Regions from separate parts of the Psychrobacillus sp. FSL K6-4046 genome, predicted to be linked through region 2. Evidence: riboswitches for the same ligand, from Rfam matches in the RefSeq annotation. Region 2 holds a riboswitch; each other region holds the start of a gene.
The links. A riboswitch is a leader RNA that binds a small molecule or an ion and turns the genes downstream of it on or off. The one in region 2 is predicted to bind S-adenosylmethionine.

Region 1 (10,565 bases), 1.9 Mb from region 2:
ATATTTCAATAAATTTATTGACTATTTTACATATTGTAGACTATTTTTATTCATTATACAATAGGATTCTATCTAGAGAGGACATTTGTTTTTCTCAAAAGTACTTTTTCGAGTGCATTTTGTAAGTCTTCAACTGCCTCCAAGCCAACAGACAAGCGGATTAGATCCTCTGTAACACCTGATTTTACTAAATCCTCGGGAGTAAGCTGTTGGTGAGTAGTAGAAGCTGGGTGGATAATTAAGGATTTTGCGTCTCCTACATTAGCAACATGAGACCAAATTTCAATATTATCAATAATTTGTCTACCTGCTTCTCTGCCTCCCTTCACTCCAAATGTCAGAATAGAACCGAAGCCATTTTTTAAATACTTTTTAGCCAGCTCGTGCGTTGGATGGTTTTCAAGCCCTAAGTAGTTAACCCATGACACTTCCTCATTTGCATTTAAGTACTCTGCAATCTTCTGTGCATTTTCGTTATGTTTTGGCACTCTTAAGTGAAGTGTTTCTAGTCCTTGAAGAAAGGAAAATGCTGCCTCTGGGCTAAGAGTAGGACCAAAATCCCGAAGCAACTGAACTCTTAGCTTAATTGCAAATGCCACATTTGGTACGTCGATTCCATAACGTAGCCCATGATAAGTAACATCAGGCTCTGTAAATCCCGGAAATTTATCGGAGTTCCAATTGAAATTCCCTCCATCTACTACTACACCACCAATTGTTGTCCCATGTCCTCCAATCCACTTCGTTGCAGAATGTATAACAATGTTAGCTCCATACTCTATAGGATTTGAACCAAAAGGTGTAGCAAATGTGTTATCTACTAATAATGGAACTCCTACTTCATTGGAAATTTTTGAAACAGCTTCTACGTCTAGAACATTTAAGCTTGGATTTCCAATGATTTCTGCAAAGAAGCCTTTCGTTTTCTCTGTAACAGCTTTACGGAAATTTTCTGGGTCAGAGGAATCTACGAATTTTACTGTAATCCCATAACGTGGGAGTGTATGTGCAAATAGATTAAAAGTTCCTCCGTATAAATTTTCAGCAGCTATAATTTCATCTCCAGCTCCAGCAATGTTCAAAATAGAAAATGCTATAGCTGCTGCTCCTGAGGAAAGTGCTACTGCTGCTGTTCCTCCTTCCAGTAATGCAATTCTTTGTTCAAAAACATCTACTGTTGGGTTTGTGATTCTGGAATAGATATTACCAGTCTCTTTCAAGGCAAATAGATTTTGTGCATGCTCTGTGCTTTGAAATACATATGAGGTTGTTTTGTAAATAGGTACTGCTCTAGATCCTGTCACTGGATCAGGCGTTTGTCCACCGTGTAATAGAAGTGTTTCTTTTTGAAGATTAGTCATTTGAATTCCTCCGATTTAGTAGATTAGATGGATGCTGGAGGCCAGAGAGGATTATAGAACTGACAACTATAAAAACCCCTCTTCAATTAAGAAGAGGGGTCAAATTGATGACATGTTCCTCCTCTTATCTTCCAAATTCTATTAAAGAATTTGTAGGATTTAGCACCTTTCCAAGTTATAGAACTTGGTGGTTGCCGGACTTCTTAGGGCCTATTCCCTCAGTCACTCTTGATAAGAGTATTTGATTAGTATTCCATCTTGTTACACAGTATAAGTCTCCATATATTTAGATGTCAAGTCATTTTATAAAAATTCTGAAACTTCTTCTTTTTTTAATCGTTTAATATAATAGATAGAATAATTTTATAAGGGGTGTCATAGAATGGTTGTTTGGATTGTTAGCATTCTCCTAACTGGCTACATTATTGGTTCGCTACATGGATCTAAACTCGCTCAATGGATGAGTGGAGTTAATATAAAAAAAGAAGGTCTAAATAATTCCGGAGCATCCAATGCTACTGTCGTACTTGGCTGGAAGTATGGTGTTTTAGTGGGAGTCATAGATATATTAAAGGGTGCCATTATGATTATTGGCGTACGTGTACTTTCTGAGCAGTGGAGCTTGTTTAGTTCATCAGAGCTGGATCTACTTCTTTATCTAGCTGGTGCCGCGGTTATTTTAGGACACAACTTTCCAGTTTTCACAAAATTTAAAGGTGGGAAAGGCACAGCCTCCATTATCGGGGTTTTACTTGCATTACATTGGCCGGTCGGACTGGCTGGATTGCTTATATTAATCTGCGTTACACTTTTAACAGATTATTTGTTGATTGGGGTTTTGTTTTTTTACCTCATATTTTTAGGAGCCTCTGTCTGGACAGCAGATGGAACAGGGCCAATCTTAATAGCAGGCTTCCTATTTTTAATGGCTTCCTTCTTACACATAGAGAATGTCCAACGATTAATACGGAACGAAGAAACAAAAATTTCCTCTGTTATAAAGAAAAAGAAGCCTTCGGTTTAAAGGAAAAGAGTGAGTTAAATGAGCAAAAAAAAGAGGTGGATTGTGGTCATTCCATTCATAATAATCGCATCGAGCGGATTAGGTATGTGGATGCTTACAAGTAAATGGCTCGAGGATGGGTTAAAGCCTAAGGCCGACGGTTCCAATGAGTATGCCATTGTGTTAGGGGCCAAGGTCAAAAAAGGGCACATCCCTTCTCTAGCACTTCTTTATCGTTTGGAAGCAGCACTAGATTATGCTGAAAAATACCCATCTGTAAAACTTGTTGTTACTGGAGGACAGGGACAAGATGAGGATATAGAAGAAGCTATAGTCATGAAGAACTATCTCGTAGAGAATGGAATTATGGAGAGTCGAATTATAGTAGAAGATCAATCTACCTCTACGTATGAAAACCTTTTATACTCTCAACAGCTTCTCCCTGACAGCGTTACCTCTGTCACAATTATTACGAGTGATTTCCATTTACAGCGAGCAAAAATTATAGCTGAGGGAATAGGATGGGACGCAGACGTGGTAGCAGCTAGGACACCACAAATTTCAGAGGCAAAACTACGTTTGCGCGAAAGAGCGGCCTTGCTAAAAACCTTTGTCTCCGGAGAATAACAAGGGAGGGATAAAAAAAGAAGAGTAGCTTTGCTACCCCCTTCTTTCTCCCTCCCCCAGCTCGCTCATTTGCGAATTATAGGAAAGTTATTAACCCTCGACCAGTGCATAATATTTCAGAAGTTTACCTTCTAATTCAACGAGTAAAATAGGGCCTTCTTTTTCTATAGTAGAAAAAATATTTGAACCCACAGGGAGCTTATTCGACATTTCATCTTCAAAGTCTGTGTCTGAATCATTTCTTATTTTTATTTCCCCTACTTGCTCGCCTTTTGTTAAAGTTAGTTCCTCAACCCAGTCAATTTTAGTCTTATAAATCACACCATCGAGTTGAAAAATATCGGCTTCAGGGTCTAATGTTAAAACCTCTTCCGCATCAGGATTTTTAGTTTCATGAACTTCTATTTTTTCTGTGTTCAATGAATTAGAACATCCAACAGCAGTTAATAAAACGAAAATGATCAAACCCCAAAATAATGCAAGTTGTCTCACGTTATCCCCTCCTTACATTGTTAGACGGACAAGGGTGGAATAAGTTACCTTTCAATACTTTTATATATGGTCTTTATACTTTTCTAATTATGAATTGGATTCAATTCCCTTCTTCCTCATCCTTTTAACCAATAAGCACTACCATCATCTTCTCTATCTAAAAACCCGTACTCTACTAAATAGCGTCTGAGGGTTACATAGTCATCGTATATGCTTTTTAGAATTTCATTTATTTCTTTCTCGCTATACTGCTTTTCCTTGTCAAATTGCTTAATAATTACTCGTAGTGTTGCAAGCTTTTGTTTTTCCTTTTTCGGAAACTTAATCATCCGACCACTTATTCCCTCTGGGAAGAATTTTTTCTCTACTTCTGCTTGTTCATCAGCTGTTATATTATAACGATCGTCTACCATCGTAGCGTTTTTATGAATTGGCAGGAAATTAGGGGCATGTCTGTCCTTTTCCTTCAACAGCTCCATCATTGTCAAAAATATCTTTGCTTGGCGTTCCTTTTCCTTCAAGACAAATCGATGATTTCGAATAGTCGAGGCACTCCCTATCTCTAACTCCTTTTGAATTTCTAAGTCACTTCTCCCTTCATAAAACAGTTGCAATAAGCTATTTTGATGGTCCGTCAAGCCAGTTAGCTTTTTGTTTAAGCCAATTAAATGATCAAATACAGAGTTATGTTGTTTCTCTATATGAAGCTTCATAAATCGCTCCGATTCATACAAAACATTATTTTCAGGATATATTAAGCCCTTTTCAACTTTCTCCCCACATAATAAACATTGATAGCATTCCTTTTCCTCCACATACCCTTTTTTCATCTCTTCCATAGATGCGTCCAAAAAGTTTTCAATTACTCTCATAACAAACATAACTCCTTTTCGTTTGTAAATATACAAACATTTTATATTAATATCTATTTTAAATCAAATTAAATAATACTGTTGCAATTTTTCTGAAAATAATAAACAATTAAAAGGAAGGATTACAAGAAAATAGGGGGAAATACATTGGTTACATTCAAAGAATACGAATACAAAAGACCAGATTTGCAAGAAATGAAGACAGCTTTTCATAGTTTATTAGATAAAATGAAGGAAGCTACTTCTGTAGAGGAGCAAAATTCAATAATTGAAGAGATTAACTCGATTCGCAACAACTTCTCTACTCAAGCAAACCTTGTTTATATCCGAGCTTCTATCGATACAAACGATGAATTTTATCAAAAGGAACGCGATTTTTTAGATGAAATCAGTCCCGAGGTAGATGAGCTTGTCACAGAATACTACAAGGTTCTTGTAGCTTCCCCATACCGCAATGAGCTAGAAAAAAAGTGGGGCAACCAATTATTTGATTTGGCAGACTTTCAGATTAAAGGATTCTCTTCAGAGTTGATCGGCTTAATGCAAAAGGAAAACAAACTAACCTCTGACTACTCTAAGCTTGTTGCATCTGCAGAAGTAGAGTTCGAGGGAGAAAAATATACACTAGCACAGCTTGGAAAGTTTACAGAGTCTACAGACCGCGAAATAAGAAAGAAAGCTAGAGAAGCTTCTATTGGGTTTTTCCAAGAAAATGAAGCCAAATTTGATGACATCTATGACCAACTTGTTAAGCTACGTCATGAGATGGCAACTACTCTTGGCTACAAAAACTTTGTAGAGCTTGGTTATATTCGGATGAACAGAATCGACTATAATGCGGAGATGGTAAAAAAATTCCGTGACCAGGTTCGTGATTATATAGTTCCTCTTGCCAATAAGCTACACGAAAGACAGGCTAAACGCATTGGTGTAGAGAAGCTTAAATTTTATGATGAACCACTTAACTTTTTAACTGGAAATGCAACTCCACAAGGTTCTCCTCAATGGATTATCGACAATGGAAAGAAAATGTATGAGGAGCTTTCTCCAGAAACAGCGGAATTCTTCCAGTTTATGATTGACCGGGACCTAATGGATTTAGAAGCTAAAAAAGGAAAAGAAGCTGGAGGATATTGTACATTTATCGATGACTATGAATCTCCTTATATTTTCTCTAATTTCAATGGAACATCTGGAGATATTGATGTGTTAACTCATGAAGCAGGTCATGCTTTTCAGGTTTATACAAGTAGAAATATCGGGATACCGGAATATATCTGGCCAACGTTTGAATCCTGCGAGATCCACTCGATGAGTATGGAATTTTTCACTTGGCCATGGATGGAGCTTTTCTTCAAGGACCAAACAGAGAAATATAAATTTGCCCATCTAAGTAGTGGTCTTCTGTTCCTTCCTTACGGCGTGGCAGTAGACGAATTCCAGCACATTGTATATGAAAATCCAGAAATGACACCAGCAGAAAGAAAAGCAGCATGGAGAAAAATTGAGCAAGCGTACCTCCCTCATCGTGATTATGATGGAAACAGTTATTATGAGGCTGGTGGCTTCTGGCAGCGCCAAGGACATATATATGCAAGTCCTTTCTATTACATCGATTATACGTTGGCACAGATTTGTGCATTCCAATTTTGGAAGCGTTCAAGAGAGGATCGTGACTCTGCATGGAAGGATTACTTACACCTTTGTAAACTTGGGGGCTCTATGTCCTTCACTAAGCTTGTAAAAGAAGCTAACCTCATTTCTCCTTTTGAGGAAGGATGCGTCGAGTCTGTCATAGGTACAATTGAGGATTACTTAAACAGCGTAGATGATGCGGCTCTTTAAAAAGGCAAGCTGAGTTACGCTAACTATACAAACATTTATAGAGGATGGTCGTGATTTTCGTCACGGCCATCCTCATTTTGGGTATTAGCCTTTTTGTGTTTGTTAGAATCTTTTAGATAATGCGCTCATACAATAGCAGGTAATTCATAGAAGATAACGAATGTAAGTATAAAGGGGTGTTATTATGTCAAGTAAAATATTAGCAATTACAATTGCGATTATGGGAATTATTTATATATTTTTGATACCTCATGATCCGGTTGGTATTAAAATAATGTTCAAACTTATTCCTATGCTGCTTATTATTCTTTTTGCAAGTGTTCAACCACCTGGTTTACCCAAGAGCTACAAGACACTTATCATATTAGGATTATTTATATGTATGCTAGCAGACGGACTAATTTATTGGTTTATTATTGGTCTCATCACATTTTTAATAGGACATATCGTTTATATTTTTGCGTTCAGAAGAATAAAGAAAAACACAATCCCTAAGTGGGCAGCAGCTTTGTTACTTCTTTATGGGCTTATTATGATTATTTGGATTGCAGGCACCTTATGGACTGAAGGAGAATTTGTTTTAGTAGTTGCTGTTGTTCTGTATATAGGTGTTATTTTAACTATGGGCTGGCATGCATTACAGACAGGTAATAGGTTCGCCATAATTGGTGCCATCTTATTTATATTCTCTGATTCCATCCTAGCGATTAATAAGTTTATAGTAGCTATCCCTTATGAGCATGCACTTGTAATGCTCTCCTACTATGGTGCACAATTTCTCTTCTCATACAGTATATTTTCGCATTATTCCTCAACACGGAATAATCTGTTAAAATAAATATATGCTTTGCATATTGGAGGAGATTTTATCATGAAAGAAATTCTTATTGATCGATTAACTAGATACGCTAAAATAGATACACAATCCAATGCCGCTAGCTCTTCTTGTCCTTCTACTGAAGGTCAGTGGGACTTACTTCATTTATTGGAGAAGGAATTAGCAGAACTTGGGATGGAAGAGATCACATTAGATGATAATGGATACTTGTTTGCCTCTCTACCAGCTAACACAAATAAGGATGTGCCTACAATCGGCTTTTTGGCACATGTGGATACAGCAACAGATTACACAGGAAAAAATGTAAATCCTCAGCTAATTGAAAGCTATGACGGACGAGACATTCAACTGAATAAGAATACTGTTATGTCAATTGCAGACTTCCCTGAATTAACAAAGTACGTTGGTCAAACACTAATGACTACAGATGGATCGACCTTATTAGGAGCTGACAACAAAGCAGGTATAGCTATTATCATGACTGCTATGGAATACTTCCTTCAAAACCCCGAAGTAAAACACGGGAAAATACGTGTGGCCTTTACGCCTGACGAGGAAATAGGTCGCGGACCACATAAATTTGATGTAGAAACATTCGGAGCTAAATACGCGTACACAATGGACGGAGGTCCACTTGGGGAACTGCAATATGAGAGCTTTAACGCTGCTAGTGTTAAAGTCACTACCCATGGGAAAAGTGTACATCCTGGCTCTGCTAAAGGAAAAATGGTGAACTCCATTACGATGGCAACTAAATTCCAATCCCATATGCCTGTGGATGAAGTTCCAGAAAAAACTAGTGGGGACGAAGGTTTTATTCACTTGATGTCCTTTAACGGGGATGTAGAAAAATCAGAGCTAGGCTACATTATTCGTGATCACGACCGCCAAAAATTCGAAGCTAAAAAACAACTGTTTCTAGATGTTGCAGAAAAATTTAAAGCTGAATACGGAGAACACGCAATCGTGGTGGATGTAAGAGATCAATATTATAATATGGGTGAAAAAATTACACCTGTTATGGAAATTGTAGATATTGCTAAGGATGTTATGATTTCCTTAGACATAGAACCATTAATTATCCCTATCCGTGGCGGGACAGATGGCTCTCAGCTTTCCTTCATGGGTATGCCAACACCAAACATCTTTACAGGTGGAGAAAACTATCATGGGAAATATGAGTATATCTCTATAAATGCAATGGAAAAAGCTACAGAAGTAATGAAAGGGATTATTCAAACCTTTGAAAATAAAGCATAACTAAGCTATAGATAAAAGAGACACTTGCCATATTTAGCGAGTGTCTCTTTTACCGTTTTAGCATATCTTATTACACTGTAGCTTCTGTTACTGGATTTCTTTCTGCAATGTAGCGAGATACATGCTTGTAGCTGACAGCAAATACGATAAATGTCAGTACAAGGAATGCCACTAAGCAAATTAGAAGTACAAAACCATTTGCCAGCATAAACCCTGGATCTCCTAAAGAAATAACGGATTTAAGCCCTGCATTAGAATACGTTAGCGGTAAGAATTTACTAAGCGCTTGTAAGTTCTCCGGTAACATAGGTATTGGTAGGTTCGAGCCTGTTGTAGATAATTGAAGAACGATGAATGCAAGAGCAATAAATCGACCAATATTACCTCCTAATGCTATCAAGAAGAATACAATAGACATAAACGCTAGACTTACAAAAACAGTAAACAGTATAAATAATCCCGCATTAGTAACCTGAAGTTTCAAGAAGAATAATGAAAATAAAGATACTAATAAACCTTGAGCAACTGCAAATAATGAAAGCTGCATAAGTTTACTTGCATACCAGCTAAATAATGAACCTGGCAAAGTAACTGGTCTTTTGAAATCAACGATAAAAGATAAGATTAAAATTCCAACAAATAAAGCTAAAGAAATAATATATGGGGCTGTAGAATCACGGTAATAATTATAGCTGTTCACCGTCTCCCCCTTAAAACTAACCGGATTAGAGAATTTAGCTATATTAGCTTCACTCACCTGAATACCATTTACTTGTTCCGCTCCACCTGCTAAGCCAGTTTGAAGCTCTTGGCTTCCAGATTGCAATTGATTTGCACCATCGTTTAGTGATGTTACCCCTAAAGTCATTGTCTCCCAACCAACTGCAACAGTTTGGTTACCATCACTAATTTGTGTAAGCCCTGCCTTTAAATCAGTAACTGCATTGCCAATCTTCGTCCAAGAACTTGCAACAGTGGCATTCCCATTAGCCACTTGATTTGCCCCTGTTTTAAGTCGATTGATCCCAGCATTAGCTGCCGTTTGTCCTTCTACAAGTTGATTGATCCCAGCATTCAGCTGCTTAGACCCTGTGGTAAGCTGAGTCGCTCCAGCAACTAAAGCGTCAGCACCCTGCTTTAATGGTTGAACTTGCTGATCAAATTGAGTGAGACCTTTTGAAATTGCATCACTTGTTCCTACAAGCGTCATAAATTCCACATCTTTTGCAAGCTCAGGATGTTTTGCTAAATAACCCTTCAAGCCTTCCGTAAGATTTTGAGATCCTCCTGAAAGCGTTTTCGTAGATTCTGTCACTTTAGCAATTCCACCTGCTAACTGCTCTGCCCCTGGTTTCAACTGTTTTTCTAAGCCTGTAGATAATGTGGAACTACCTGTGTTAACAGTCTTTAAACCATTCAATACCTGGTCAGATCCAGCTTTTAGAGAATCTAAGCCTTGCACAACCTCTTTTGATCCTGCAGCCAGCTTTTTAATGTCATTCTCTCCGCTTTTAATCGAGCTAAGTAATTGGCTAGCTCCATCCTCAGCAGTTTTAGCTCCAACTGCAAGCTTCTGAACATCTCCTGATTTTTCGTTTAAAGATTGTAGCAGTTGACTTGTACCTGCCGAAAGACTTGTTGTACCCTCATACAATTTGTTAGAACCATCAGCACCGGAAGCAAATCCATTAGAAATATCACCAAATCGTGCAAATAATGTTTTGGTGTAGGTTTCCGTAATTTTGTTTCCTAGCTGTTCACGAATTTTTTCTGTAGCACTTTTCGTCACCTGTGAAGCCATGAAGTTCAAGCCTTCATTTTGTGTATAAATTATTTCTGCTACCTGTGGATTAGCATCTAGCACGGTTGTTACCTTGCTAGAAAAGTCCTCTGGAATCTCAATCGTCATATAATACTTCTGACTCTTGAGTCCTTTTTCGGCTTCCTCTTTCGAAACAAAATCCCATCCTAAGGCTGGATTTTGCTTCAAATCTGCCACTAAATCATTCCCCACATTTATTGGGGCTCCCCCTGATTCAGCACCTGCATCATTATTAACAAACGCTACAGGTAAATTATCTAGATTGTCATACGGATCCCATGTAGCAGATAACAAAACTGCTGCATAGACAATTGGAATTAGCAAAACTCCAATTAGTGAAAATAATACCCCTTTTTTCTCTGTTAGCTTGGATAATTCCACGCCCAACAATTTGAACGCACCCATACATAACCCCCTATTTTAAATTAAAAAAATGCAGAAACAA
Region 2 (10,565 bases):
ATAATTACCTTGGCCAAAGCCGCGCTTTAAAGGAGAGAACTGGTTGCGAATATCTTCTTCTCGCCAACCGAGCATCACCGTGTCTACTGTCAGGACGATTGCTTCATAGCCGGCAGCTTCTGCACGTTTAGCCATACTAAACGCTATCTCTTTGTTAGATGACCAGTAGAGCTGGAATCATTTTGAGCTTCCGGGAGTTGCGGCAGCAATCTCTTCAATAGAAAAGCTTGACACAGTACTTTGTATGTAAGGAAACTCATAATTAGCTGCAGCCTTTGCCACAGCAATTTCTCCATCTTCATGTGCAATTTTATTTACTCCAACTGGAGCGATGAAGAGGGGGTGAGGATACGTTTTACCAAGTATTGTTACTTCGGTATTTAGGGTAGATACATCATTTAAAAATCGTGGAACGATTGAATACTTCGAAAAACTATTTATATTTTTTCGATAGGTTTCTTCTCCACCAGCAGATGATCGAATATAACCAAAGGGACCAGCCTCTAATGCTTCTTTTGCAGCCTTCTCTAATTCGTTAAAGTCAATTGGATACTGTTCATTATTATCTATATTGCCTAATAGTAGGTCATTGTTTTTAGCGTTACTCAACGTATTCACCTCTCATGGAGTACTAGTTTAAAACTTTCTTTATACGAATGGATTTAATAATTAGTCCTTTTTTAATCTTGCAGCTAATCGGTTGCCGAGAGACTGAATGCCTTGAACTAAAATAATTAAGATCACCACTATGACATACATAACGTCCGTTTCATAACGTAAATGTCCATAACGATAAGCTAAATCTCCTAAACCACCAGCGCCGACCATGCCAGCCATAGCAGTTGCTCCTATTAATCCAACCGTTGCAATTGTTAATCCTAATATGATAGATGGTCGGGCCTCTCGCAGCAGCACATGCCATATAATGAACCGTGTTTTGATCCCCATGGCTGTATAAGCTTCAATTACTCCATTTTGAACTTCCAAAAGGGCGGACTCCATCAGACGGGCGATGTAGGGCGCAGTATAAATAACTAGCGGAACGATAACACCTTTCACACCGATGGTCGTACCAACAAGGAATTTCGTAAATGGTAGGATAAAAAATAATAGAATGATAAATGGTATAGAACGAATAACATTTATGAGAAGGTTACTTAACTGGTATACGATTGCATTTTGTAATGCTTGCCCAGGTCTCGTTAAAACAATCAGTATACCTAAGGGAATACCGATTAGGATGGAGATTAATAAAGAAATCCCTACCATTTGGAAAGTTTCTATGGTGGCTTTTCCGATTAATGGGAGCCATTGATTGGTAAATTGTTCAATTCCACTCATGAGTGCACCTCCAAGTTTTCTGTTTCAACACCGCGTTCGTTTAGAAATTGGATTGCAGACTGAACTTGGTCCGGGTCTCCGACTAAATGGATGACAATATTACCCACAATCCCATTTTTCAACTCGATGATATTGGCGGTTAATATATTAGGCTGGACTTCAAATCTTTGGCTAACCTCTGCTATTAAGGGCTTACCAGTGCTTTCTCCAACGAAAGTTAAACGTGTAACAGCACCTGTTACATGGAGCTGAGAAATTAGAGACGAGGATAGATTTCGTTGACTGATTGTGCTTAAAAACTTCTTTGTTGTTGGATGCTTTGGCTTTGTAAAAAGGTTAATCGCAGTGTTTGCTTCGACAACTTCTCCTTTTTCCATTACATACACATGATCACATATTTTTTGAATGACATTCATCTCATGAGTGATTAGTAGAATAGTGATACCCAGCTCTTTATTTATTTTTAATAGCAAATCCAAAATGGAATCAGTAGTTTCAGGATCCAATGCACTTGTTGCTTCATCGCTTAATAGTACTTCGGGTTCCTGTGCAAGGGCTCTAGCTATTGCGACGCGTTGTTTTTGCCCTCCTGAAAGCTGGTTTGGATAGCTTTTATACTTATCAGATAAACCAACTATTTCTAAGTACTTTTCTACTCTACTTTTTACTTCTGTTTTATCATAGCCGAGTAGCTTTAATGGAATGGCAATATTATCATAAACAGTTGCTGTTTTTAGAAGGTTAAATCCTTGAAAGATCATTCCTATTTTATTTCGTACCATACGTAGCTTCGCTGGGGGGAGGGGGGTAATGTTATTGCCGTTTATGTATACTTTTCCGGATGTTGGTTTCTCTAAGAGATTAACACAGCGAATGAGCGTGCTTTTCCCTGCACCGCTATAGCCTATAACCCCATGAATTTCACCTTTTTTTACGTGTATGCTTACATTATTTACAGCCTTTACCGTACTACTTTTACTGTTGAATTCTTTGGTAATATTTTCTAAAACTATCATGAATGATCTTCCTTTCTAAAGAAACGCCGGCAGAGCTATACGCTTGCGTTTTTCTTGATGTCTAGCTTCGGCGCCTTGCCCCTCGGGGTCAAATGGGAAAATACTCCGGTGGCTGTGGACCTGCCTCCTCGCATTTTCCCATTTGCCTGTCGATTAGAGATAGGCGCCTACGCTTTTCTAATTTACCAACCTGCTAGTGCGGAGCCTTGGAATTCTTCTTCAATAAATTCTCTAACTTCGTCGGAATGGTATGCTTTAATGAATTTTTGGATGGCAGGATCATTTTCGTTTTCCTTACGAACAACAATATGGTTAACGTATGGGGAATCAGCTGACTCTAACAAAATTGATTCTTCTCCAGGGTTAATACCAGCTTCTAAAGCATAATTGGAATTGATTGCTGCAGCATCGACCTCACTAAGCTGTTTTACTATTTGCGCTGCCTCTAATTCAACGAATTCAAGGTTTTTAGGGTTTTCTTCAATGTCATGAATAGAAGCATTTCCTTTTTTACCTTCTTTCACTTTGATAAAACCATTTACTTCTAATATGTCTAAAGCTCGTGCACCTTGTGTTGGATCATTCGGTAGTCCAAAGGTAGCTCCATCTGGCAGTTCATCGAAGGATGTATACTTTTCAGAATAAACGCCCATTGGAAGTAAAATAGTCTCAGCGACTGGTACTAGCTCTGTATCATTATTTTCGTTAAATGAGTCAAGAAAAGGTAGAGTTTGATAACTGTTTGCGTCCAAGCTTCCTTCATCAAGGGCAGTGTTTGGAAGTATGAAATCTGAAAAAGCCTTAATCTCAATTTCTAGTCCATCACGTGCTGCAATTTCAGCAACAACCTCAGTAACTTGTTCATGTGGACCTGACGTAACGCCAACAACTAATTTATTTTCATCTAATGGTCCTGATGTAGCATCATCACCACAAGCCGAGAGCAACCCTGTTAATAAAACTCCTGATAACACTAAGCTAAATTTTTTCATTGTAATTCCTCCTGAATATGTATTAATAAAAACGAATAAATATAAAAGCCTCTCTTTCAAAAGAAAGAGAGGCACACAAATATGTATTGTCCTCTCTTATCTTCCAAAACAAAATGTTTTGCAGGATTTAGCACCTTTCTATACTTTTTTAGTATAGATGGTTGCCGAGCTTCAACGGGCCAGTCCCTCAGCTACTCTTGATAAGAGATAATAATCTATTAAGTTTTTCGTTTTTACTATAGAAAGAATTTACTACACTGCTCTATTGAAGTCAATAGATATTTTTATATTTTTATAATTGTTTAGAAAAATTCAAATAGAATATTATATAAATAATTATACAAAAGTGATTTATGTGGAAATACTAAGATGGGAGCATTTAAAAGGTTTACATTTAGCTTTACGCTTTATTTTCATGGTTATGTTAAAGGTAAGGGGTGATTTAAAATTCATATAAAAAGTGAGCTGGAAATGTATCTCCAAGCTCACTTTTTATGTGCATTTTTTTACTAAAGCCCCTTCGGTGACTATTTTAATTCAGTAATGCAAGTTTTGCTCTAGATGGAGTTTCATACTTTACAGTAACTCCATTTAACATGGTATTGTTTTGTACAATATAATACCCACCACCTAGACCATACATGGGAACATATCCATCAAGTGGTTGTTTAGCTGAATACACTCGGAATTCTTCGTTAGGCATTAATTGTCGGATAGGTTCAAGACCAGGTTCGCCACCATCAACACTATTAATTACTTTAAATAAAGTAGTTTCCTTAAGGATTGTAACCTTTCCGATTTGACCTGCTTTAAGTTCCGTTTTTCCCCACATAACTTTTGTAGAAGAATCTACTAATAATGCAAGTTTTGCTTTAGAAGGCGTTTCATACTTTAAAGCACTGTACATATTGACAAACAATCCGTCCCCTAGACCGTATTCTCCTCCGTATATATCTGTACGGAATGTATAGACACGATACTCTCCACCTGCTGGTAACACTTTTCCTCTAGAGCCATCCGCCTTATATGTTGCCACATCTGCGTAAAGTGTTACTTTACCAATCTGACCTTTTTTTAATTCCGTTTTCCCCCACATAACTTGTGTTGATGAAGCTTCTGATGTGATAGTGAAGGAAAATATCGCTACTAAAGTAAATACAATCGCTATAAAAATATTTTTTTTCATTTTTTACCTCCTACAATAATTAACCAATTGTAACATAAATTACATTCATATTTTGAAATAAATTAATATATAGGCTTTGAGTTCTGATGCTAGTATGGATGTATGGACACAAGTTAGTTAAGTCTCTATCCTATAAATAGAGAGGACGTGTCCGGAATGAAACAAAAACGGTATAACCAAGAATTTAAACAAACAATTGTCGAACTCCACAGATCTGGTACACCTGTGAGTAATCTCAGTAGCGAATATGGTATTTCTGAAGTAACTATTTATAAATGGATTAAAACACATTCCCCAATCGAAAACAGTGGGGGTTTAACACCGTCACAAATCGCAGAAATCCAAAAGGAAAACCTTCGGCTTCAACAGGAGGTAGACATCCTAAAAAAGGCTATGACCATATTCGCAAGAAAGTAACAGACCAAGAGATTATTGACCATATCGAAAAGGAGAAAGAACACTTTCCTATCCAATTGATGTGTGATGTGCTAAAAGTGCCAAGAAGTACGTATTACCAGTCGTTCCATAAAGTAAAATCTTCGTATGCCATGGAAAACGAAGCGGTTTTAGCACGCATACAAACTATACATGCGGAGAGTAAAGGTCGCTATGGTGCACCAAAAATTCATTATCTGTTAACCCAAGAAAAGGTCGATTTCAGCTTAAATCGAGTGCAGCGAATCATGAAAAAGGCTGGAATTCGATCAACGATCGTGAAGAAGTACCGACCAACTTCCTCCACTGGACAAGTGGTGGAACGTGAAAACCTGTTAGAACAAAATTTTGAAACGACGACCATTAATGAAAAATGGGTTGCAGATATTACGTATATTCATACATTAAGAGACGGCTGGTGTTATTTAGCTTCCGTCCTAGATTTACACACGAAAAAAATTGTTGGCTATTCCTTTTCCAAATCGATGACAACAGAACTTGTTTTACAAGCTTTAGCGAACGCAATCGATGTTCAACAACCAGAAGAAGGACTAATCTTACATACCGATTTAGGCAGCCAGTATACTAGTGAAGACTTTGAAAAAGCAGTGAAAGAAGCAAAATTCAAACAATCTTTCAGTCGTAAAGGATGCCCATATGACAATGCATGTATCGAGTCTTTTCATGCGATTTTGAAAAAAGAAGAGGTATATCAATCTAGTTATATCAATTTTGAAACAGCCCGATTGACCCTATTCCATTATATCGAGTCGTGGTACAACCGAAAACGAATTCATGGAGCTATTAACTATCTAACACCTCAACAATTAGAGGACTTATGCCGAAAAGAAGCGGTTTGAGAGCAAAGGCATCTAGTTTTCCAGATTTACCCCTACCTACACATTTTTTCAGGACGACATCCATGGCTTGTATTTCCTGTACCCAGCGAAAGCTGTCAAGTACGGTCTTTCACTTGACTGGTTTCGCTGGGTACAGGACGCTCCATGATTGGATGCCGTTCTGACAGAGACTTAACTTTTTTATGTCCAGGATATTGACGTAGATCCATTCATTAAACTAGCCTCGAGCGTTAGTTTAAATACATTCTTTCACAAACTTTTTAATACCATTTTACATAAGTCTACCTTTGCCTTTAACATAGCCATTTTCATTTTAAATAACTTTTGCAAGAAGTTTTAAGTAAACTTTCAAAATAAAATACTGGTTATTTTAAAAACAGAAACTGATTTACTTGTTAAAAAAGCTGTAGCTTTTCTATTCTTTCTACGGCTTCGACGAGTCGATCCTCATCAACTAATAGCCCCACCCGTACATAACCTTCTCCATGCTTACCGAAGCCGTTTCCAGCAGCGACTGCAACATCAGCTTTTTCTAAAAGAAGGTCTGCAAATTCCTCGCTAGTATAGCCATTTGGAACTGGAAGCCAAGCGAAGAAAGAGCCTTCTGGAGCTTTTACGTTCCAACCAATTTTTCTACATGCCTCTATGAAAATGTTTCTTCTTTTTTCATAAAGTGCTACTAATTCATCCACACATTCTTGAGAGCCATTTAATGCTTCGGCTGCTGCAGTCTGAACCGCAGGAAAGAGACTGACAAAAAGATGATCTTGTATAATATTAATAGATTCAATGATTTTAGAATTACCGACTGCAAAACCCACACGCCATCCAGCCATATTATAGGTTTTAGAGAGTGTATACATTTCAATGCCGATTTCCTTTGCGCCTTTTGCTTCTAAAAAGCTAACTGGTTTCTTTCCATCAAACCCAATACCTCCATACGCAAAGTCATGTACAACGGCTATACCATTTTCCTTCGCTAAATCTACCGTTTCTTGAAAAAATTCTGAAGTGGCAGAAGCTCCAGTTGGGTTATTTGGATAATTCAAATACATCAGTTTTGCAGCTTCTTTTTGTTCTGTAGAAAGCTGCTCGTAATCTGGAAGAAAACAATTTTCCTCTAACAGGGGCATTGTTTCAAATTGTACATTGGCTAGCCCAATACCTGATAAGTAATCTGGATAACCAGGGTCTGGAAGAAGCATTAACTCGTTATCATTCATCAAAGCTAAAGGTAGTTCAACCAAACCAATTTTAGTTCCAAATAAAATAGCGACTTCTGTATCAGGATCCAAATTTACGTTGTATTCGCGCGAATAAAAATCTACTGCTGCTTGCTTCAACTCATTTATTCCTCTGAATGGAGAATATTTATGAGATTGAGGGTTTTTAGCAGCACTTGATAATGCTTTTACAATATGATCCGGTGTGGGCTGGTCGGGATTACCTTGTCCAAGATTTATCACATCTCTTCCTTCTGCCACAGCTTTCGAGACTTTTTGTACTAGTGTTGCAAAAAACTGGGGAGGGAGATTTTTTATACGATCAGAAAATTCCATGGGCAATACCTCTTTTTCTAAATAGTTGCATATATTAGTCAAATCTTATAACCTTTTTAGTATTATGTCTAGAGGTGGTGTCGGTATGAAAATTGCTTGTGTTCAGTTAGATATAGCATTTGGTAATCCTAAAGAAAATTTTGAAAACGTTGAAAAGAAGATTAGAGAGGCTGCAAAGCAAGAAGCTAAACTAATCATTTTACCGGAAATGTGGAACACGGGATATGATTTGACTAGATTAGAAGAAATAGCTGATAAAGAGGGGAATGACACAAAGAAATTATTAGCCAAGCTAGCGAAGGAATTACATATTCACATTATCGGTGGCTCTGTCTCTACAAAAAAGGATTCTCATTTTTATAATACGATGTATATTGTAAATGATTCTGGAGATATCATAACAGAGTATGATAAGGCCCACTTATTTAAGCTAATGGATGAACATTTGTATTTAAAAGCAGGAAACAAGAAAAACTTATTCGAAATCGAGAATATAAAGATGGCAGGTGTTATATGCTATGATCTTCGCTTTCCTGAATGGTTTCGGGCTCACTCTTTACTAGGAGCCAAGGTAATATTTGTTCCTGCACAGTGGCCAGCAGCCCGGATTGATCATTGGAAAATTCTTCTGCAGGCAAGAGCAATCGAAAATCAATGCTATATAGTGGCAGTAAATCGAGTAGGAAAAGACCCGAACAATGAATTTAATGGTAACTCGATGGTGATTGCCCCTTGGGGAGAAATAGTATGGTTAGGTAATGAGGAGGAAACTACCGGTCTAGTAGATATTGATTTAAATCTTGTAGAAGAAGTAAGAGGTAGAATTCCGGTTTTTCAAGATAGGAGAGAATCATTATATAAATAATAATATTTATTTGAAAACTCTTAATTTAAGTTGACTGATAGTTTGCTTTTTTGTATGGTTTGTTAAAGGGGGAGAAATAATGACAGAACACAAAATTGCTATACAGGATGAATATCCGGATGATTTTGCTTGGTGTTATGGATGTGGTCGTTTAAATGAAGAGGGGTATCATTTAAAGACATATTGGAATGGAGATCAAACAGAAACAATTTATCAACCTAGAGAAGAGCATACTGCAATTCCTGGCTTTGTGTATGGTGGATTAATAGGGGCTTTGGTAGATTGTCACGGGACCGGCTCAGCATCACTTGCTCTTCACCGAAAAAATGGATTTGAGCCTGGCAGTGGTGAGGCACCTCCACGATTTGTGACGGGTTCACTGCATGTGGATTTTCTGAAACCAACACCACAAAAAGTTGAACTAAAGGCTATCGGTACGGTGGAAGAAATACATCCGAAAAAGTGGAAGGTGACTTCTGAGGTGTTTGCTGGAGACGTCCTTTGTGCTAAAGGGGAAGTAATCGCTGTTGTCATGCCTGCTACTTTTGCGAAATAATAAATATAACAGTTAACACAGGATATTTTTCCTGTGTTTTTATTATTGATTAAAGGAAAATAGTGACTTTCTGCAAAGGTCGGTTACCCATGTTGTAACTGGATATTTATGTTAAAATATTAAAGAGTTTATCAATGTAGAGACTTTAAATGACACGATATAGGTCATTGTTTTTTTGAGGTAGAGTTGAATGATTTGTAATCTTTAAGGAGGGACAAAATGATAAAATCTGCAAAGGGTCAATTAATACTTTCCACAATAACTGCCACTCTCTTTATTATTGCTTCCTTTTCTTTTATACAATTTAATGATGGTAATAGTTTTTTCTTTGGACCGGTTGTGTTCTACATTTTAATGTTATTAAATGTATTTCATGCGGGATTATTAACGCAAAAATATATTCAATTCAAAAATGACGACACTGATTAAACTACAGATAAATTAAAAATATAATCGTTAATAGGCAGAAATACAATGATGAGCTATAGGTGGAGTTCTCAGCTTTTTATTGCATTTCAGTTCCTTGAAATATCCTTATGATCTTGTTTTCTAGCTTGCTTTTACATACGATATACTTTTCGAAATGGAACAGAGGATGCTCGTTGGAAAACAACTATTAAATTTAAGATTATAACCCCTCTTTTATGGGAAAGAAATAATAAAGGAGGGGAAATCAATGGATACTATTTTGTACTTATTTTTTACAGCGGCATATATAGGGCTGTTTATTTGGGGATTAATAGGAATAAAGAAAAAAGATGTTTTCAAGTGGACAAGCTTTGTGTATCTTATTATTTTGGCACTCATCTATGATAATGGAATAATTGGTATTGGGAGATGGATCGGTGAAGGTGATTTGCTGGAAACCTTGAATCTCTTACGATTTTGGACGCATGCATTTTTAACTCCATTACTTGTCTTATTTGCGGTTGGTACATTGAAGGAAAGTGGAATAGCATGGGCTCAGAAAAAATGGCTTACGATATCAGCTATTATTTATACATTGATTTTAATAGGTATTGAAATATGGTTGGAAGCGTCTCAGCTTACATTAAAGGCTGAGGAGGAATATGGGGTTCTTAGATATGTCTCTACAGAAGAAGCTTCAGGGCCACCAATTATGATTCTTCTAGTAACACTTGTATTAATCGTAACTAGTGCTATTCTTTGGAAGAAAACAAAATGGGCAGTATTTTTTATAGGTGCAATCGTTATGACAATAGGTAGTGCGGTTCCTATCAATGTAGAGAGCGGTGCGGTCACGAATGCATTTGAATTGTTCTTATTATTTACGCTTATTTGGACAAAGAGAAGGCTTATAAAAGGTAAACTCCAATATAAATAAATTCAAATTAAAGAAATTAAGACGACCCAATAAATTACTGGGTTGTCTTTTTGAATTTAACTAAACTAATGGCAAGAGAAGTCTAACGATCAATATAGAAAAAATAAGTTGGAACTACCTTAAATGTGTTAGGCTTTGGTCAAGAGATATAATGCCAGTTAAGTATAAAGATGAGGAGGATAAAAATGAAATCTGAAAAAGAAAAAATGCTGTCCGGTGAATTGTATAATCCAGCAGATACCGAATTAGTTAGAGACAGGGAAGAGGCAAGGAGAAAGGTAAGAATTTATAATGAGACTATTGAAAGTGAAGGGGAAAAACGCCGTGAACTACTAATGGACTTATTAGGTTCTACAGGGAAATTAGTTTATATGGAGCCAACGATTAGATTTGATTATGGCTATAATACG
Region 3 (10,565 bases), 850 kb from region 2:
AATAAATGGATGAAGGGTGGAGAAACTAACATAAAAAGGAGATTACCATGCCAAAAATAGCTTCCGTTAGTACATATAAACCTCCATACTCCCTAGAACAATCCAACATAGAACAATTAACGAAAGAGCTTTTTCAAGATAAAATCCCACAGCTTGAACGCTTGCTTAAAGTATTTGAAAACGGTGATATCAAATCGAGAAATTTTTGTGTACCACTAGAGTGGCATCAAACGAATCATTCATTTGAAGAGAGAAATTCTCTGTATATTGAGCTTACTACCAAATATAGTGTAGAAGTAATCCAAGCCTGCCTTCAAAACAGTTCTTTCCTAGAGAAGAACGTCTCCCCTGAAGAAATTGATGCTATTATCTTTGTAAGCAGCACTGGTATATCTACTCCAAGTATCGATGCGCGGGTGATGAATCATCTTCCCTTCTCAGACAGGCTAAAACGTATTCCATTGTGGGGACTAGGCTGTGCAGGCGGGGCAGCAGGCATAAGCAGAGCATTTGATTACTGTAAGGCACATCCTTCTGACAAGGTGCTCGTTGTTTGTGTTGAGCTATGTAGCCTTACCTTCCAACCCAATGATTATTCTAAGAGTAATCTAGTCGGTGCCTCTCTTTTTGCAGATGGAGCGGCCTGCGTGTTAGTTTGCGGGGACGATGTGGAAATTGGAACCAAAAGACCCGTACCTCATATCATTAATACAGCGTCCAAATGGATGCCAGATTCTGAAGATGTTATGGGCTGGGAAGTAAAAAATAGTGGCTTACATGTAGTATTCTCGAAAAGCATACCGACGATTATCTCCAAATGGCTTGGCCCGTTTATGCACGAATTCTTGAGCGAGGAAAAGATTACGAGTGAGGATATCGTTAACTTTGTTGCTCATCCAGGAGGAAAAAAAGTGTTAAAGGCGTATGAGGATACCCTTCATCTATCCGAAGACCAAACCGCTACCTCAAGAGAAGTGCTAAAAAATCATGGAAATATGTCTTCTCCAACGGTTCTCTATGTATTAGAACAATTTATGCTTAAAGAAAATGCTCCTAATGACTATGGCATGCTAGTCGCTCTAGGCCCTGGTTTTTGTGGCGAAGCAGTGCTATTAAATTGGAGGGATTGATATGTTATTTTTCATCGTTATAGCACTAGTCATAATTCAGAGATTAGTCGAAGTAGCTGTTGCTAAGAGAAACGAGAAACGAATGCTAGCTCAAGGGGCCTACGAAGTGGGAGCTTCCCATTACCCTTACATGCTAGCACTTCATATAAGCTTCTTTCTTTTTCTAATTGCAGAGGTTGTTTTACTGGATCGAGGAATATCTCCATTATTCCCAGTATTTTTATTTGTTTTCTTGTTAGTCCAATTACTTCGCGTGTGGTGCCTGACATCTCTCGGAAAGTTTTGGAATACCAAAATAATTATACTTCCTGGCGCTAACGTAGTTACAAAAGGTCCATATCTATATTTCAGACACCCTAACTATATTGTTGTTTGTACCGAAATCCTGTTACTTCCCCTGATGTTCCAGGCATATTTTACAGCACTTGCGTTCACGCTATTAAACCTTGCAATGCTTTCCGTTCGGATTCCATTAGAAGAGAAGGCTTTAATAGAAGCAACAGATTATGAAGAAGCATTAAAAAAGAAGAAGATTTCAGCTTCCTAGCTGGTATTTTCTTCTTTTTGTTTTTCAGATTAAGCTTGTTTCATTACAGCCTCTTCCACTGCACGAGCGACAATATAATGGACTGCAGGATCTAATGGGTTTGGTATTAGCTCACCCGGTCTTGTATAATCCACAATTGCCTTCGCCGCTGCAATCAGCATTGGATACGTGATTTCTTTAGCCCCAGCATTTAAAGCACCTTTAAAAATTCCTGGGAATCCTATTACATTATTTACTGAGCGACCATCTGCAGCAAAAGCTGCTCCAGCCGCAATCGCTTCAGATGGAAGGATTTCTGGATTAGGGTTAGAAAGCGCTAATATGATTTGACCTTTTCGCACCATCTCTGGTTTTATCAAACCTTGAACACCAGTAGTAGCTACGATAATATCACAGTTCTCCATCATTTCTTCTAAAGAATTCATTGTCTGACCACCGTACTGAAGCAGACGCTCTTTTGCCGCTTCCTGACGATCCAATCCATATACATCTTCTACTCCATAGGCCATTAGCATACGGCATATAGCTAATCCTGCTGCTCCTAAGCCTATCTGACCAATCCTTGCCTTTTTGATATCTACCTCGGTAGCTCGACATGCAGAAAGTATAGCAGACAATGCTACCACTGCAGTTCCATGCTGGTCATCATGCATAACAGGGATCGGAAGCTCTGCTTTTAATCTTTCTTCTATTTCAAAACAATGTGGTGAACCGATATCTTCAAGCAATATTGCACCAAATCCTTGGTGAATATGCTTAATAGTTTCTACTACTTCGTCCGGATCGCTCGTATCTAATAGAATCGGTATACCGCTCAATCCTACAAACTGATCTAACAGTACAGATTTCCCTTCCATTACCGGCATACCTGCAACAGAACCGATGTTACCTAACCCTAATATAGCAGTTCCATCCGTAACAATAGCTACTGAATTTCCGATAGAAGTAAAATATTGAGCCTTGTCTGGTTCATTGACAATCTCCATGCAAACACTAGCTACACCAGGTGTGTAGATTCTTTGAAGGTCCCCTAGTGAACGAACGTCATATCTGCTCTTCATCGCAATCTTTCCACCTTCATGCGCTTTCAATACATCATCACTGATCGCTTGAATTTTCACACCGTTTCCAATAGCTTCTATATTACTTATAATTTTTTCAAAATCTTTTTTAGACTTGCTTGTAACAGATATGTCGCGAATAGTAGTTAAAGCACCACTTTTTAAAGTTGTAATATCCCCTATATCGCCTTCTCCCATACCAATGGCAGTTGCTACCTTAGCAAAGTTACCAGGTTTAGAAGGTGTTTCTACTATTATATTACGAATAATATGTTGGTTTTCCATAGTTTTCTCCTAATCTCTCACTATTTTTGAATTATATGATTATAACACAAAAATTCTATTTGTTTGATAATGAAACATTTAATATAGATAAAAGTGATAGTTAAGTAAGTACTTTCCTTATCTATGTAACCCTTCTCTTTAAAATTACTTTTTCCGCAATCATAAAGTGGTATAATTAGGAAAATATAGGAGGTCATTATGGATATTATTACGTTAATCATTATTTTGAGTTTAATCATGCTAGGAGTAATATCATTCACACTTTTTATAAGAAGACTATTAATAAATGCCACACCAAGATCGTCTCACACCTCTTCTGAATCCAATATTGACAAAAAATTGGACAAAATTATCATGTTGTTAGAAGAGAATAAATCTTCAAAATAGAAACGCTGAACATAATTAGTCTACCTTTCAGGTCTTGAAATAGTAAGCATATCTATTTGATATAGAGGGAAAAACTCGTTCGAGCGGAGAACTACAGCGAAGAAAAACCACTTAAATTCTACTGTTCGTAAAATTTAAGTGGTTTTTTATTTCTAAGGTGGCTTTGTCCTAGTCACTTATTAATGTTTATTTTATTTTTTTCAAATGATGGATTATTCGTTTGTATATTTTAAGGAATTGTAATTCAAATTAAACATGTCCTTCGTTTCGTTTGAATCATTTCTATTTGTACTTCAGTTTCTAGTGGCAGTTAATTATTACACGATATATCCGATGGATCGTAATACATTATTAATAAAGGAATGGGAATACGTAAATATTTCTTCTCTTTCTGGCTCTAGATACAAGTCATGAAAGCAATTCTTCCATTCCTTAAATTGATAATCCGAAAGCTCTTGCTTTTTCAGCCATACTTTAGCTGCGGTTGTATCCGTAATTTTATCTCTTTCCCCTGTCATCAATAGTAAAGGAACATTAGGAATAGATTCATGATATTGACTAACCGTTCTCATCTCATTTTCCAGTTCTTTATACCAGCCATGTGAAATTATTGTTCGATAATAAGGATCATCCACTAGATTTTGATAAGCGCCATAGTTTCTAGTGAGTTCCTTGAGCTGAATATCATGGTTTATCTTTTGCTGTACAGAAATTTTGGCTAAAGTTTTGGTCCATTTAGATGGAAGCTTGTTCAATTGTAGCCATGGCGATGTCAAGATGACACCAGCATACTGGACCTCTATTTTATGTAACATTTTCATCACCAGGGTTGCCCCAAGACCATGTCCAATGATGAATATAGGAAGGTCATAGGAAACTGCCACCTGTACTGCTTGTTTTATGTATTCTTTGTAAAGATCAAAAGATTCATCATGGATCGTTTTTGCTCTCACCAACTCTCCATGTCCTGGTAAATCTCCCATTACTATATGGCAATTAGAGCTTCTCAATTTTTCGATTAACCAAGCATAGCGTCTGTGATGTTCATAGGCACTATGAACAATTATTACTACTGCTTTTGCTTTTTCATCTGATTCCCATTTCCACATGTTCAACATACCTCATTTCTAAAACACTCTCCACGTACTATTTATTTCCTTCTTCCCATTTGTTTGATAGGATTAATTATATTCTAATAAAATAAAGGAGTGTGTCTATTTTGATTTATCCTTACAAAGATAAGAAACCTTCGATCGATGAATCAGTTTATATTGCTGATTATGTCACAATTACAGGGGATGTTACAATCGGACCAGAGACTACAATTTGGTTTAATACGGTAATTAGAGGGGACGTTGCCCCTACTGTGATCGGAAGTAGAGTAAGCATTCAAGATTTAAGTTGCCTACACCAAAGTCCCAATAACCCATTAATCATTGAAGATGAGGTCACTGTCGGCCATCAGGTCACTTTACATAGCTGCACAATCCGAAAAGGTGCTTTAATTGGCATGGGTTCCATTATATTAGATGGCGCTGAAATAGGTGAGGGTGCTTTTATTGGAGCAGGAAGCTTGGTTCCTCAAGGCAAAAAAATTCCACCTAATACGCTTGCTTTTGGAAGTCCAGCAAAGGTTATACGAGAACTAAATGAGGAAGATAAAAAAGATGTGCAACGAATTATTCATGAGTATGCTGAAAAAGGACAATACTATAAATCGATAAAACCAATTTAAAAATGATTAAAAAATTTAACCATACTTATATTTTATATAATTTATACCCATTAATCCATAAAGAGTAAACGCACCCAATTATTAATCTCCTTTAAATACACTTAGTTTTCAGATCATCTGTATAAAAGTATAAAAAGAACAGAAGGTATTAAGAGATCAATCTCTTAATACCTTCTGTTTTTATAAGAGGCATTCTGTAATAGAAGACTCTTTTATAGACCAGCCTTTTGCTTTAATAGCTCTGCTTTGTCTGTTCTTTCCCATGGTGCATCAATATCAGTACGTCCAAAATGTCCGTAAGCAGCAGTTTGCTTGTAGATTGGGCGACGAAGGTCTAACATTTTAATTATGCCAGCTGGGCGAAGGTCAAATAGCTCACGGATATAAGTTACCAAATCTGCTTCGGATACTTTACCTGTTTCAAATGTATCAATAGCAATTGATACAGGCTGTGCTACTCCGATTGCATAAGCAAGCTGTACCTCACAACGATCAGCAAGACCAGCTGCAACAATATTCTTTGCCACATAACGAGCTGCATAAGCTGCAGAACGGTCTACTTTTGTTGGATCCTTACCAGAGAAAGCTCCTCCTCCATGACGAGCATACCCACCGTAAGTATCTACGATAATTTTACGACCTGTCAAACCTGCATCCCCTTGTGGACCACCGATAACAAAGCGACCAGTCGGATTGATAAAGTACTTTGTTTCGTCTGTTATTAAATTAGTAGGAACTACTGGTTTAATAACATGTTCTTTTAAATCTTTTTGAATTTGTTCTAACGTTACTTCCGGATGATGCTGTGTGGAAATAACAATCGTATCGATATGAACTGGATTGTTATTTTCGTCATATTCTACTGTTACTTGTGTTTTACCATCTGGTCGTAAGTAATCTAATGTTTCGTCTTTACGAACCTCAGCTAATCGGCGAGCTAATTTGTGGGCTAGGCTAATTGGAAGTGGCATAAGCTCTGGTGTTTCATTACAAGCATAGCCAAACATTAAACCTTGGTCCCCAGCTCCGATTGCTTCAATATCAGAATCAGACATCGAACCTTCTCGAGCTTCTAGTGCTTGGTCAACTCCCATAGCGATATCAACCGATTGCTCATCGATAGCTGTAAGAACTGCTGACGTTTCTGAGTCAAAACCATATTTAGCTCGCGTATATCCAATTTCTTGAATAGTAGCTCGCACTACTTTTGGAATGTCTACATAAGTAGAGGTTGTGATTTCTCCAGCAACTAAAACCAAACCTGTAGTAACTGTTGTTTCACAAGCTACACGAGCGTTTGGATCTTCCGTTAAAATCGCATCTAAGATAGCATCTGATATTTGGTCACAAATTTTATCTGGATGACCTTCTGTTACTGATTCCGATGTAAATAATCGTCTTTGTGTCAAAAAAATTCCCTCCTATGTCCTGCGAGATTTCTCTCAGGAATTGATACGGTACTCATTCCCATGTCAAGCCTATAGTAAACTTGAAGCCGTTTCGGACTTGGCACACAAGGATTTAGGGCGATGTAATATAAAAAAACCTCTCACTCACGTAGTTACATGAGGAAAGGGATTAATATCATAAACACCTTTCACTCTTATCAATCAAGGAATTTCACCTTGTATCAGGTTTGGCACCTTTGTAACGTAAGTATAATTACAGGTTGCCGGGTTTCATAGGGCCTGAACCCCTCCACACGCTCGGAATAAGAGTATCCGTTCAATTCACCATCATACGTATATTAGCAAAATAAGTCAACAGGTAAATTTGTTATTTATTCACAATTACAAAAAAAAATCATTTTTTGAGCTTTAATTAGTGTAGACTATTTAGTTTAATGTGTTATACTATTTCACATATCAACGAAAAATCCTCTTTATGATGTTTCCGTGAAGAGCTAAAAACTTTAATAAAGGATGGTAATACTATATGAATTCAATCGATACTGTGAGCGAACTGAACGAATTGTTAGCTGGTAATAATATTAGCCTGCAATTATCAGTACCACAATTAGTGGAAAAAGCTACGTCAAGAGGAGAAGCAGTACTAACTTCCACTGGAGCTGTTAAAGCAGAGACGGGCAAATATACAGGACGTTCTCCAAAAGACAAGTATATAGTTGAGGAACCTATCTCAAAAGACAAAATCGATTGGGGATCTGTAAACCAACCTATCTCATCTTCGCACTTTGAAGCATTATATTCAAAAGTTATGAACTATTTAAAGGAAAAAAATGAACTATTCGTCTTTAAAGGATACGCTGGTGCAGACAAGGATTCACGTTTAAGCATCCAAGTAATCAACGAATACGCTTGGCATAACCTGTTTGCTCACCAATTATTCATTCGTCCTTCTGAAGAGGAGTTAATATCTCATAAAGCAGACTTCACTGTCATTAGTGCTCCGAACTTCAAAGCAAATCCTGCTGTTGACGGAACTAATTCAGAAACATTTATCATTGTATCCATGGAAAAACGCATCGTTTTAATCGGTGGTACGGAATACGCAGGAGAAATGAAAAAGTCTATATTCTCTATTATGAACTATTTATTGCCTGAACAAAATATTTTGCCTATGCACTGCTCTGCTAACGTTGGAGAAAAAGGTGATGTAACATTATTCTTCGGTCTATCAGGTACTGGAAAAACTACATTATCTGCTGATGCTGGAAGAAAACTAATTGGTGATGATGAGCACGGCTGGTCTGATAATGGCGTATTTAATATCGAAGGCGGCTGCTATGCAAAATGTATCGACCTAACAAGAGAAAATGAACCACAAATTTTTGACGCTATCAAATTTGGTACAGTTTTAGAAAACGTAGTTGTAGACCCTACTACTCGTACTGCTGATTATACGGATAGCTCATTAACTGAAAATACTCGTGCAGCTTATCCAATTCAATATATAGATAATATTGTTGATCCATCTGTTGCTGGTCATCCAAACACAATCATCTTCTTAACTGCAGATGCATTTGGAGTGTTACCTCCAATCAGCAAGCTTACTAAAGAGCAAGCAATGTATCACTTCTTGAGTGGATTCACTTCTAAGCTTGCTGGTACAGAGCGTGGAATTACTTCTCCACAACCTGCATTCTCAACATGCTTCGGTTCTCCATTCCTACCATTACATGCAACTGTGTACGCTGAAATGCTTGGGAAGAAAATCGATGAGCATGGTGCTCAAGTATTCTTAGTAAACACTGGCTGGACTGGTGGAGAATATGGTGTAGGAAGCCGCATGAAGCTTTCTTACACGCGTACGATGGTTCGTGCTGCAATCGAAGGTAAATTAACTGACGTAGAAACAACTAAAGATGCAGTATTTGGATTAGATATTCCTACTAGCATTGACGGAGTTCCTTCTGAGGTATTAATCCCTCGTAACGCATGGGAAAATAAAGCCGCTTATGATCAAAAAGCGTCTGAGCTAGCTCAATCCTTCCGCGAAAACTTCAAAAAGTTTGGAACTGTCTCTGAAGAGATCTCATTAAAAGGCGGTCCTACTGCTTAATACATTTTAAACTTAAGAAGCTAATACAATAAAGCCTACTTCTAAAAACAAAAAGCTCTGTCAATTTTACTCTGAATGTAAAATTGGCGGAGCTTTTTTTGATACAAAAATGTTATAAATGGTCTAATGGGTTTGTAGTTGGAGAGAAAACAACGAAAAACACAGTGCCGTTTTGATGTATTTCATCGATTGGAAATTTTTATAAACAAAAGAAAATTATGCTAGAATGTATTTAAGATTGTAATTAATTTGGAGGTGAAATTAATCTATGTTTATACTCCTTGTTATTTTTGGAGCTGTTTTAATGCCGATATTAGCTATTATTTTTTGTCTTAACCTAGTAGAAATAATAAAAAAAGTAAAGAACGAAGAATCTACTACTAAAAATACATTTTGGATGACAACATCTTTTATTCTAATTGTATGGAGCATCTCTTTTAGCGCTGTATCCAGTCTCGCTACTAATTAAAAAACGCTCAAATTTGAGCATTTTCCTGTTTTTAAATAGAGATTTTATTGTTGTAATATATGCCGTTTAAGCTAATTTCCCTCTATACTCAGCCTAACTATTTCCTAGGAAATCCCCTCTCCTGGATCGCTTATGCTTGGACTCCGATCTTAAACCTAAGCACTACATATTTAACTAGAATATTTTCCATAGTCATTAAATTAGATAAGCTTTATTAAAGTTATTGGTTGATTTTGACTAACAATTCTTTTTTATAGTGACAGTAAACATAAACAAAGGAACTTTCAAATGGTATTAATAACGTAAATAGATGATCAAATTGGGGTTGGTGACAGTTTCTTAGCTTTGGTTATGCGAGTAAATTTATTAGCGCTTTATTGATCTAAAGCTGTTCCGTTTATTGATTGGAGCGCCAGACGGCGACTCCTACGGGATGAGTGAGACAGATAAGACATCACAACCACGCGCTTAAGCGATGGGTGATGGCTTATCGCTCACCCCGAGGAAAGCGTCCGGCTGGTGCGGAAATCAATTTTACTCTCTGACCTAAAATTACTTTTCATCAAAAATCAACCCTAACCTTTAACAATACTAATCTCTTAAAATTTCACGAAAGATGGGAGTAGCAAAAATGAAAAAATGGTTGTTTCTAATGTTATTTTGCATCACCTTAATCCTATCTGCTTGTTCTCAAAGTGAAGAAGACAAACAGGAATATTTGGGGGTTATTAGTGAGGGAAAAGTTTCAGGTTATGAATACACTGTAATAAAAGAACAGAATAATTATTTATGGCAGATAGGATACAAAGAAAATATAACTATTATCGAAGAGAGTACTGCCAATAAAGAAGATTTATTAAAATTTATGCATGCTGTGATTGACAGTAAATTAGTATTAGCAAAACTTATTACATCGTTATCATATTTATTAATTGTTACTATAACAACGCTTATCCTTTATAAAAAAAATAGAAAGATGCTTAAAGATGGCAGTGCAATGATAACTATTTTTGTAGGCATTGCTGTGTATATTGCCTTTAAAGCGTCATTTGATTTAAGTCGTTTATTACACGACACTAAATACTTCTATTTGACCCTTACTATTTAAATTAAAATGTGAATGTCATTCGTCTTTATCATACGTACAACTCCATATGAAAGAGGTTATGTTAATGAGGATGAATGCTACCTTTCTACTCCGTTTTAAGGCCTTCATGATTGATTACATTTTTATATTAGTTTATTTAGCCCTTCTCTTTGTGATCAATGTATTCCTGTTCCCATCTTTACAAGCGTTTTTCAATGGTTCTTTAATAGTGGCTCAGGTTACAGGTTTTTTAATGGTAACTTTTCCAGTGTCGCTATATTTTATAGTTTTTGACTCACCTATTGGAGGGCAGTCTATTGGAAAAAGAAAAACTGGGATACA

Region 1: another riboswitch for S-adenosylmethionine. It lies ahead of MKY09_RS01020 (PLP-dependent transferase); the one in region 2 lies ahead of MKY09_RS10410 (MetQ/NlpA family ABC transporter substrate-binding protein).
Region 3: another riboswitch for S-adenosylmethionine. It lies ahead of metK (methionine adenosyltransferase); the one in region 2 lies ahead of MKY09_RS10410 (MetQ/NlpA family ABC transporter substrate-binding protein).

Annotation. Positions count from the first base shown of each region.
Region 1 is NZ_CP152020.1:184,112-194,676, reverse strand. It holds gene MKY09_RS01020 (PLP-dependent transferase) at 69-1,361, opposite strand; SAM riboswitch class I at 1,483-1,599, opposite strand; gene MKY09_RS01015 (glycerol-3-phosphate acyltransferase) at 1,744-2,385, shown strand; gene MKY09_RS01010 (YdcF family protein) at 2,404-2,991, shown strand; gene MKY09_RS01005 (hypothetical protein) at 3,082-3,483, opposite strand; gene MKY09_RS01000 (DUF2087 domain-containing protein) at 3,600-4,355, opposite strand; gene MKY09_RS00995 (M3 family oligoendopeptidase) at 4,503-6,200, shown strand; gene MKY09_RS00990 (lysoplasmalogenase) at 6,385-7,038, shown strand; gene pepT (peptidase T) at 7,072-8,298, shown strand; gene MKY09_RS00980 (YhgE/Pip domain-containing protein) at 8,369-10,525, opposite strand.
Region 2 is NZ_CP152020.1:2,096,082-2,106,646, reverse strand. It holds partial or broken gene MKY09_RS10425 (alpha-hydroxy-acid oxidizing protein) at 1-609, opposite strand, end outside; gene MKY09_RS10420 (methionine ABC transporter permease) at 670-1,341, opposite strand; gene MKY09_RS10415 (ATP-binding cassette domain-containing protein) at 1,338-2,357, opposite strand; gene MKY09_RS10410 (MetQ/NlpA family ABC transporter substrate-binding protein) at 2,540-3,349, opposite strand; SAM riboswitch class I at 3,443-3,556, opposite strand; gene MKY09_RS10405 (hypothetical protein) at 3,882-4,535, opposite strand; one part of gene MKY09_RS10400 (IS3 family transposase) at 4,692-4,917, shown strand; one part of gene MKY09_RS10400 (IS3 family transposase) at 4,917-5,830, shown strand; gene MKY09_RS10395 (pyridoxal phosphate-dependent aminotransferase) at 6,226-7,389, opposite strand; gene MKY09_RS10390 (carbon-nitrogen family hydrolase) at 7,475-8,254, shown strand; gene MKY09_RS10385 (PaaI family thioesterase) at 8,334-8,810, shown strand; gene MKY09_RS10380 (hypothetical protein) at 9,030-9,239, shown strand; gene MKY09_RS10375 (hypothetical protein) at 9,487-10,155, shown strand; gene MKY09_RS10370 (sugar O-acetyltransferase) at 10,341-10,565, shown strand, end outside.
Region 3 is NZ_CP152020.1:1,250,022-1,260,586, reverse strand. It holds gene MKY09_RS06205 (class I SAM-dependent methyltransferase) at 1-1, shown strand, start outside; gene MKY09_RS06200 (3-oxoacyl-[acyl-carrier-protein] synthase III C-terminal domain-containing protein) at 48-1,130, shown strand; gene MKY09_RS06195 (isoprenylcysteine carboxylmethyltransferase family protein) at 1,132-1,677, shown strand; gene MKY09_RS06190 (malic enzyme-like NAD(P)-binding protein) at 1,707-3,023, opposite strand; gene MKY09_RS06185 (DUF4083 family protein) at 3,222-3,410, shown strand; gene MKY09_RS06180 (alpha/beta hydrolase) at 3,728-4,519, opposite strand; gene MKY09_RS06175 (gamma carbonic anhydrase family protein) at 4,630-5,145, shown strand; gene metK (methionine adenosyltransferase) at 5,358-6,554, opposite strand; SAM riboswitch class I at 6,746-6,863, opposite strand; gene pckA (phosphoenolpyruvate carboxykinase (ATP)) at 7,081-8,667, shown strand; gene MKY09_RS06160 (hypothetical protein) at 8,936-9,136, shown strand; gene MKY09_RS06155 (hypothetical protein) at 9,768-10,244, shown strand; gene MKY09_RS06150 (RDD family protein) at 10,309-10,565, shown strand, end outside.